Desulfatibacillum aliphaticivorans DSM 15576: one gene and its partners. The protein of the gene in region 1 interacts with the protein of each later gene in a pairwise test. Links are inferred from orthologs where the notes say so. Each region holds a gene or a part of one and is shown on either strand. Other genes may lie near its edges.

Evidence for each region. The genes of interacting proteins can lie anywhere in the genome.
Region 2: the proteins of G491_RS0124520 (region 1) and ftsA interact in binary tests that used the Escherichia coli proteins (3 or more experiments, as listed by UniProt). The link is inferred for Desulfatibacillum aliphaticivorans DSM 15576 from one-to-one orthologs.
Region 3: the proteins of G491_RS0124520 (region 1) and ftsZ interact in binary tests that used the Escherichia coli proteins (3 or more experiments, as listed by UniProt). The link is inferred for Desulfatibacillum aliphaticivorans DSM 15576 from one-to-one orthologs.

What each region holds. Positions count from the first base shown.
Region 1 is NZ_AUCT01000039.1:30,072-33,166, forward strand. The notes cover bases 175-2,954. They hold G491_RS0124520 (rod shape-determining protein), read left to right. Parts: upstream 175-931; coding sequence 932-1,978; downstream 1,979-2,954. Other genes in these bases: G491_RS0124515 (ribonuclease catalytic domain-containing protein), read left to right, coding at 175-815; mreC (rod shape-determining protein MreC), read left to right, coding at 1,993-2,829; G491_RS0124530 (hypothetical protein), read left to right, coding at 2,826-2,954. Outside these bases: more of G491_RS0124515, read left to right, coding at 1-174; more of G491_RS0124530, read left to right, coding at 2,955-3,095. UniProt on the Escherichia coli protein: Forms membrane-associated dynamic filaments that are essential for cell shape determination. Acts by regulating cell wall synthesis and cell elongation, and thus cell shape.
Region 2 is NZ_AUCT01000008.1:140,069-142,964, forward strand. It holds ftsA (cell division protein FtsA), read right to left. Parts: upstream 2,114-2,896; coding sequence 887-2,113; downstream 1-886. Other genes in the region: ftsZ (cell division protein FtsZ), read right to left, coding at 1-800; G491_RS0109340 (cell division protein FtsQ/DivIB), read right to left, coding at 2,116-2,896. UniProt on the Escherichia coli protein: Essential cell division protein that assists in the assembly of the Z ring. May serve as the principal membrane anchor for the Z ring.
Region 3 is NZ_AUCT01000008.1:138,756-141,540, forward strand. It holds ftsZ (cell division protein FtsZ), read right to left. Parts: upstream 2,114-2,785; coding sequence 887-2,113; downstream 1-886. Other genes in the region: G491_RS0109325 (radical SAM protein), read right to left, coding at 1-853; ftsA (cell division protein FtsA), read right to left, coding at 2,200-2,785. UniProt on the Escherichia coli protein: Essential cell division protein that forms a contractile ring structure (Z ring) at the future cell division site. The regulation of the ring assembly controls the timing and the location of cell division.

The DNA of each region.
Region 1 (3,095 bases):
AGCTCACCTATCATGAAGTAAATATGATGGCCGATGACGACAAGGAAATCATCGCCCTGTCCGGTCTGGCGGAAAAACTCCGGGAAAAAAGGCTGGACGACGGCGCGGTCCTGATTTCCCTGCCGGAAATCAACATCTGGCTGGATGAAGAGAAAAACGTAACCCTTCACAAGGTTAATCGGGAAAGCCGCTCCAGAATCCTGGTTTCGGAGTTCATGATCCTGGCCAATCGCCTTATGGCCTCTTTTTTGGCGGATCATGGAAGCCCCGCAGTGTTTCGGGCCCAGCCCGAGCCGCGCCTCCGTTTGTTTGACCGGGATAACGGCACCCTGTATCAAAATTGGATGCAAAGGCGGCACCTTTCCCGCTTCATCCTTTGCCCCAAACCCGAACCCCATTCAGGCCTTGGCGTGGACGCCTATGTGACCGCAACCTCCCCCATACGCAAGTATTTTGATCTGGCGGTGCAAAGGCAAATTCGGGGTGTATTGGGGCTGGACAAGAAATACACCCAAACAGAGGTGGAGAACATTATCGCCAATTCCGAAGTTCCCCTTTCCAAGGTCTCGCGGGTCCAATTTGTGAGAAACCGATACTGGATCCTCAAATACCTGGAAACCAAGTTGGGGAAGACCGAGCCGGGCATGATTCTGGAGCGCAGAAAGGACCGGTTCGTGGCCTTGCTTACCGATTGCCTGGTGGAGTGCACGCTGCCCGTCGCCTCGGATCCCAGCCTGGCGCCGCAAGATGCCGTTCAGTTGCGGATCGTCAAGGTGGACCCCCGGGAGCAATTCCTTGCCGTGGAGTTGGCCTGACCTTTTATTGAATAATGACAAGAGTTATAAATCTCTTGAAAATTCCTGAATCAGGTGTTACGGATAAGCATTTGGCTTATTTGTAGATATGCTGAGTTGCTTGCTAAAGGTGACATATGAATTTTCTGACCGCCATCCATGGTTTATTTTCCAACGACCTGGCCATTGATTTGGGCACCGCCAATACATTGGTCTATGTCAAAGGCAAAGGGATAGTCCTTTCCGAGCCCTCCGTCGTGGCCGTACGCTACGATCCCCGCAGACACCGCGAGGAAGTCCTGAAAGTGGGCACCGAAGCCAAGCGGACTTTGGGCAGGACTCCCGGCAACATCCGCGCCATCCGCCCCATGCGGGACGGCGTTATAGCGGACTTTGACGTCACCGAACGCATGCTCAAGTATTTTATCACCAAAGTCCATAACCGCCGCTGGTGGCCGGTCAGGCCGCGCATCGTGGTGGCCGTGCCTTCCGGCATCACCCAGGTGGAAAAAAGGGCCGTGGAGGAATCCGCGCGCCAGGCGGGCGCCCGGGAAGTGTATTTGATCGAGGAGCCCATGGCCGCGGCCATCGGCGCCGGCCTTCCCATCACCGAGCCCACCTGTAACATGGTGGTGGACATTGGAGGCGGCACAACGGAAGTGGCGGTCATATCCATGGCCGGCATCGTCTACAAGCGCAGCCTTCGGGTGGCCGGCGATAAAATGGACCGGGCCATCATCCAATACATCAAACGCAAGTACAACCTGCTGATCGGGGACAGGACGGCTGAAGCCATCAAAACCATGATCGGCAACGCCTATCCCGATCCGGAAAATATCGAGACCATCGAAGTGAAAGGCCGGGACCTGGTTTCGGGCATTCCGAAAATTCTGGCCATTGACTCCGAAGAAGTGCGCATCGCCATTTCGGAGCAAATTGACGCCATTGTGGAAACCGTCAAGATCGCCCTGGAACAAACTCCTCCGGAGTTGGCGGCCGATATCGTGGACCGCGGCATCACCCTGACCGGCGGCGGAGCCTTGTTGAAAAATCTGGACAAGCTGCTGCGCGAGGAAACCAGCTTGCCCATCACCGTCTGCGACGATCCCTTGTCTACGGTCGCCCTGGGCTCCGGCAAGGCTTTGGACGACATTGAAATCCTCAGGCAGGTGGTTATCAACTAAAGCGGGCTCAAAATATGTTTTCTAAGAAGATGGGCACAGCGCTGGCTTTGATTCTTTTTTTTATGTTCACCGCTGTCCTTCTTCCCACCTTCGGTACAAGAGGCGGTCAGGAGCACCCGGCCGACGGAGTCTTCCAGGTGCTCATCGCTCCTTTTCAGGATGGAGTCACCAGGATTTCCTCCTTTGTCTCCACCACCTGGACCAATTATTTCGCCCTTGTTGAAACCGCTCGGGAAAACAAGGAGCTCCGGCGCGAAGTGGAGTTTCTCCAGCTCATTGCCCATGAGTGCGGGGAAACCAGGCGCCAAAATTCCCGCTTGAAAAACCTTTTGGGCTTCGCCCAGGATGAAGGGGGCAAGGTCGTGACCGCCCTGGTTACGGCCGAGGATCCTTCGGACACCTTTCAGGCAATCTACATCAATCGCGGCAGCATTCACGGCGTCGAGCCGGGTTTGGCCGTGGCCACGCCATTAGGCGTGGTGGGCAGAATCATTGACGTCTCTCCATACCAAAGCAAAGTCCTGCTGATTACCGACCCCAACTTCGCCATGGACGCCAGAGTGGCGCGCACCCGCGCCAGGGGCGTATTGGAGGGCGCCGCCGACGGTCCATGCCAGTTCAAATACGTCATGCAGCAGGAGGACGTGAGCCTGGGGGATATGGTCGTCACCTCGGGGATGGACAAGGTTTTCCCTCCGGGGATCTCCGTGGGCGTGGTGTCCCGCGTGAGAAAAGCGGAGCAGGGAATGTTCCAGGGAATTGTTGTCACTCCCTTTGTGGACTTTTCCCGGCTTGAGGAGGTGCTGGTCCTGCTGAACTCCGAGCCTCCTCCGGAGCAGGAGATGCCATGATTTATTTTCTGCAAATAATGATGGGGCTGTTCATCGTGGTGTTTCAAACCACGTCGCCGGGCCAGGCGGTCCCGCTTTTGTCCTCATATGACATGATGGTTGTTTTCGTGCTGGGCCTGGGACTTTTCAGGCCCCTCAAAGAAGGCGTTATCATCGCCGTTATCTGCGGCCTCGCCATGGACGTATACTCCGGAGCGCCGCCTTGGTACTACTTCGTAACCTACTGCTGGGTCTACGTCGCCGCACGCTGGCTCCCTTCCTTTCTC
Region 2 (2,896 bases), on another replicon or contig:
TTCATGAGCACGCCGCGGGCGCCGCTGATGGACAGGTCTTCCAGCAAAGGATGGTACAGGGCGCGTTCAGCGGCTTCCAGGGCGCGGTTTTCGCCCCGGCCCATGCCGATGCCCATGAGGGCCATGCCCGCTTTATCCATGGTGGAGCGCACGTCGGCGAAATCCAGGTTGACCAGACCGGTTTTCATGATCAGGTCCGTAATGCCGCGCACCGAGTGCAGAAGCACTTCATCCGCCCTTTTGAACATGTCCACCATGGAGGTGCCTTTTTCGGCCAGGGTCCGTAAACGATCGTTGGGAATGGTGATGACCGTATCGGCGTTTTCCTTAAGGCGCTCCAGTCCTTCCATGGCCATTCTGGTTCTTTTCTTGCCCTCAAACTTAAAGGGTCTGGTGACCACGCCTACGGTGAGCACGCCCAAATCCTTGCAGATCTTTGCGATGACCGGCGCTGCTCCGGTTCCGGTGCCGCCGCCCAGGCCTGCAGTGATGAAAACCATGTGGCTGCCTTCCAGCGCCTTTTTGATTTCCTCCTGGTTTTCTTCCGCTGCAGCCTTGCCGATTTCCGGCTTGGCGCCTGCGCCCAGGCCTTCGGTCAGGCGTTCGCCCAACTGGATTTTGGTGGCGGCCTTGCTGGCCATGAGGGCCTGGGAATCCGTGTTGGCGACGATGAAGTTCACCCCTTCCAGACCCGCCTCGATCATGTTGTTGACTGCGTTTCCGCCTGCGCCGCCGGCGCCGATCACTTTGATCCTTGCTGACTTCTCCTTGGGCACCATTTTGAACATCATGTCTGACATATTATTTCCTCCTGTTGCATGGCTTCATGTTAGCCGGCAAGGCCCCCTAAAACCCGCCGGCTGTTTTCGCCAAAAAACCTTAACCTTTATACAACGTCTTTAAACCATTTCTTCAGCCAATTGACTAGCTTGTCGAACATTCCCTTTTCCCTGAGACGGGAATGGCCCGGATTTTGATTCCTGGCGCCGTAAAGCACCAGGCCCACGGCCGTGGCGTACATGGGGCTATTGACCATATCCACCAGGCCGGTGACTCCGGCGGGCTTGCCAATGCGAGCGGGCACGTTGAACACCTGCTCTGCAATCTCCGCCATACCGTCCAGGAGCACGGCGCCTCCCGTAAGAACAACGCCCGAGCTGATATTGTTTTTCATACCAGCTCTCCATAACTCCTGATCCAGCAGTTCAAACATTTCCTGCACCCTGGGCTCCAGGATTTCCCCAAGGATCTGCCGCGGCAACATGCGGGCTTTACGCCCTCCCACCCCGGGTATTTCGATGGAATCGTCCTTCCCTATTTTTCCCGAAGCGCAGGTTCCGTAATGCTGCTTGATCTTTTCAGCGTCCACCAAAGGCGCCCGCAACCCGATGGATATGTCGTTGGTCAGGTTGGCGCCGCCCAGGGGCAAAACGTATGTATGGCGGATGCAGTTTTTCGTAAAAACCGCCAGGTCCGTGGTTCCGCCGCCGATATCAATGAGGGCGACGCCCAGGTCCCTTTCCTCGGGAATGAGGACGGCTTCGCTGGAAGCCAGGGGCTCCAGGACCATTTCCAGCACGTCCAGATCCGCCTTTTGCGCGCATTTGACAATGTTCTGGGCCGCCGCGGAAGCGCCGGTCACCACATGGATGTTGGCCTCCAGCCTGACGCCGGCCATGCCCACCGGGTTGCGGATGCCCCGCTCGCCGTCCACAATGTATTCCTGGGGCAGGACGTGGATAATCTCCCTGTCCTGGGGAATGGCCACGGCTCTGGCCGCTTCCAGAACCCTTTCCTTGTCCGCGGGCGTAATTTCATTTCCTTTGATGGCGATGATGCCGTTGCTGTTAAACCCGGCCACATGGCCTCCGGCAATTCCGGCGTAGACATTGGAGATATCGCACCCAGCCATGAGTTCGGCTTCCTGCACGGCCTTCCTGATGGACTCCACAGTGGATTCGATGTTCACCACGACGCCTTTTCGCAGCCCGTCGGACGGATGGTGTCCGATTCCCACAATCTGAACGCCTTCCTCAGTGACCTCTCCCACCGCCGCGCAGATTTTTGTGGTGCCTATATCCAGGCCCACGATCAACTCACCCTGACTGCGCATACCTACACCTCCTCCCGGGGACGCACGACCACACGGTCCACGTCCACAATGTCTATCAATGCCACATCTATTCCCTGCTCCTTATTGCATTTTAAAAGCACCTGATTCAGCCGCATGAGCTTGTTGGCGTAATCTCCGTAGCCAAAACGCACGGCGAATTCGGGCTCCCGGGAAACCAGGGTCAAACCCATGTCCCTATCCACCTTGATGGCAGCCACGCTTGAGCAGGGCAAAGCCCATTCGTATTCTTTTTTAACCTTCAGAAACTCGTAAACCGCTTCATAAATCGGAGACATTTTTTCTCCGGCCACGCTGATGTCGGAAAATTTCAGCCCGGTGATTATGGGCAGATCCCTTGGGTCCGCCGCTTCAAAGCGTTTAAAAATTTCGCCCTGGGCGTCCATGAGAAAAGCCTCGCCCAAATCCAGGACGGCGATGGCTTCGCGTTCCGTAACGGTTATGGTCATTTTATCAGGCAGGTTCCTGCGAACCTTGGCCTTGGCAACCCAGGGATGGGCCGTCACGCTGTCCTGCACTTTTTTCAAGCTGACGGAGAGGATGTTATCCCCCAGATTAAGGCCGGCCTGGTCCAAAACATCCTGGGCCGAAAGCCGGCTGTTTCCCTGGATTTCAATATTCTTGGCGTTGAAATACGGGCTTTGGGTGAACACGTCGTACACCAGGATGGACAGGACCGCAAAAAGGGCCAGTCCCGCCAACAGCCCCGTTCCCACAAAGCACCGCAAGAAGACCTTTTTAAGATTGGTCTTCGCGGGAGCCGTG
Region 3 (2,785 bases), on another replicon or contig:
TAAGCCCGATTTTTTTGGTGTGCTCCAATCCTTCATCCAGGCAATCCAAAAGCACTTTTTCGGACCGAAACCTGACAGGCCGATAGATGTACCCCACGGTGCAAAAGCGGCATCCATGGGGGCAGCCCCGGCTGACCTCCACCAGGCAGGTGTTATCGAACGTGGTGTCTTCGGTATAAATTTTTGTCACGGCCGGCGCCTGATCCACGTCCTTCACATACACCCGTTCAATGGTTTCGGGTGCGCCGGAATAAGGATTCATGGAAAGGAGGGTTCCGTCCTCCTTGTAATCCGGTTGGTAAAACGAAGGGACGTACGCGCCGGGGACGTTGGCGGCAAAGTCCTTCAGGACTTGCTCCCTGGATTTTTCCAAATCCAGGTTTTCAACAAGGTGGTCAATGACGGGCTCGGCCTCGCCCAGAATAAATGCGTCAAAAAAAATCGCCAGGGGTTCGGGATTCATAAAGCATCCCACCCCCCCGGCGATCACTAGGGGATGGGAGGCGTCTCGCTTGTCAGACCTTAACGGGACGCCTCCCGCATGCAACATGGAAAGAATGTTTGGGTAGTCGTTCTCGAACGACAATGAAAAAGCGATTACATCAAAAGCGTTAAGAGCCTGTTTGCTTTCCACGGACTCGGGCGCGCCTTGAACCGGGCTGAAAACCCTTTCGCAAACAACATGGTCGAAGCTGTTGAACAGGTGGTAAACCGTCTGGAAGCCTAGGTTGGACATGCCCACCTGATAGGAGTTGGGAAAAGCCAGGGCGATGCTCAATCGATTGCGCCAGTTTTTCCTGACTGCTCCAATTTCCGTCACGGACGAAGGAGCTTTGCTTCCTCTTTTACCCACCTGCCTTCTCCCGGTTCGCAAGGCCGCTATGGACTAATCCGCGGTCTTGCGCATAAACGTGGGGCGATCCAGGTCGTCGTCCTCCGAAATATAGCTCTGGTATCCCCGGTACATGGACCTGGCCGACTCGCCTACGGCCCGCTGCTGGCGGGAGCGCATGAAAGTGGGCTCGTCCAGATCCAGGACGTTCTCCAGGTCGTCCGGCGTGACGTCCCTGACTCTGCCGCGGGTTCCGGCGTCCTGGCATCCCTTGGGCTCGCTGATGGGCACGGGCTGCTTAAGGCCGCCGGGAGCATCGGAGCCGATGCCGGTTGCGATAAGGGTGACCCGCACTTCGTCGCCCATGTTTTCATCCACAACGCAGCCCCAGATGATGTCCGCGTCGTCTCCGGCTTCCTCGTGGATGCGTTCGGAGGCTTCGGCCACTTCGTCCAGGCTGATGTCTGCGCCGCTGGTGATGTTCATGAGCACGCCGCGGGCGCCGCTGATGGACAGGTCTTCCAGCAAAGGATGGTACAGGGCGCGTTCAGCGGCTTCCAGGGCGCGGTTTTCGCCCCGGCCCATGCCGATGCCCATGAGGGCCATGCCCGCTTTATCCATGGTGGAGCGCACGTCGGCGAAATCCAGGTTGACCAGACCGGTTTTCATGATCAGGTCCGTAATGCCGCGCACCGAGTGCAGAAGCACTTCATCCGCCCTTTTGAACATGTCCACCATGGAGGTGCCTTTTTCGGCCAGGGTCCGTAAACGATCGTTGGGAATGGTGATGACCGTATCGGCGTTTTCCTTAAGGCGCTCCAGTCCTTCCATGGCCATTCTGGTTCTTTTCTTGCCCTCAAACTTAAAGGGTCTGGTGACCACGCCTACGGTGAGCACGCCCAAATCCTTGCAGATCTTTGCGATGACCGGCGCTGCTCCGGTTCCGGTGCCGCCGCCCAGGCCTGCAGTGATGAAAACCATGTGGCTGCCTTCCAGCGCCTTTTTGATTTCCTCCTGGTTTTCTTCCGCTGCAGCCTTGCCGATTTCCGGCTTGGCGCCTGCGCCCAGGCCTTCGGTCAGGCGTTCGCCCAACTGGATTTTGGTGGCGGCCTTGCTGGCCATGAGGGCCTGGGAATCCGTGTTGGCGACGATGAAGTTCACCCCTTCCAGACCCGCCTCGATCATGTTGTTGACTGCGTTTCCGCCTGCGCCGCCGGCGCCGATCACTTTGATCCTTGCTGACTTCTCCTTGGGCACCATTTTGAACATCATGTCTGACATATTATTTCCTCCTGTTGCATGGCTTCATGTTAGCCGGCAAGGCCCCCTAAAACCCGCCGGCTGTTTTCGCCAAAAAACCTTAACCTTTATACAACGTCTTTAAACCATTTCTTCAGCCAATTGACTAGCTTGTCGAACATTCCCTTTTCCCTGAGACGGGAATGGCCCGGATTTTGATTCCTGGCGCCGTAAAGCACCAGGCCCACGGCCGTGGCGTACATGGGGCTATTGACCATATCCACCAGGCCGGTGACTCCGGCGGGCTTGCCAATGCGAGCGGGCACGTTGAACACCTGCTCTGCAATCTCCGCCATACCGTCCAGGAGCACGGCGCCTCCCGTAAGAACAACGCCCGAGCTGATATTGTTTTTCATACCAGCTCTCCATAACTCCTGATCCAGCAGTTCAAACATTTCCTGCACCCTGGGCTCCAGGATTTCCCCAAGGATCTGCCGCGGCAACATGCGGGCTTTACGCCCTCCCACCCCGGGTATTTCGATGGAATCGTCCTTCCCTATTTTTCCCGAAGCGCAGGTTCCGTAATGCTGCTTGATCTTTTCAGCGTCCACCAAAGGCGCCCGCAACCCGATGGATATGTCGTTGGTCAGGTTGGCGCCGCCCAGGGGCAAAACGTATGTATGGCGGATGCAGTTTTTCGTAAAAACCGCCAGG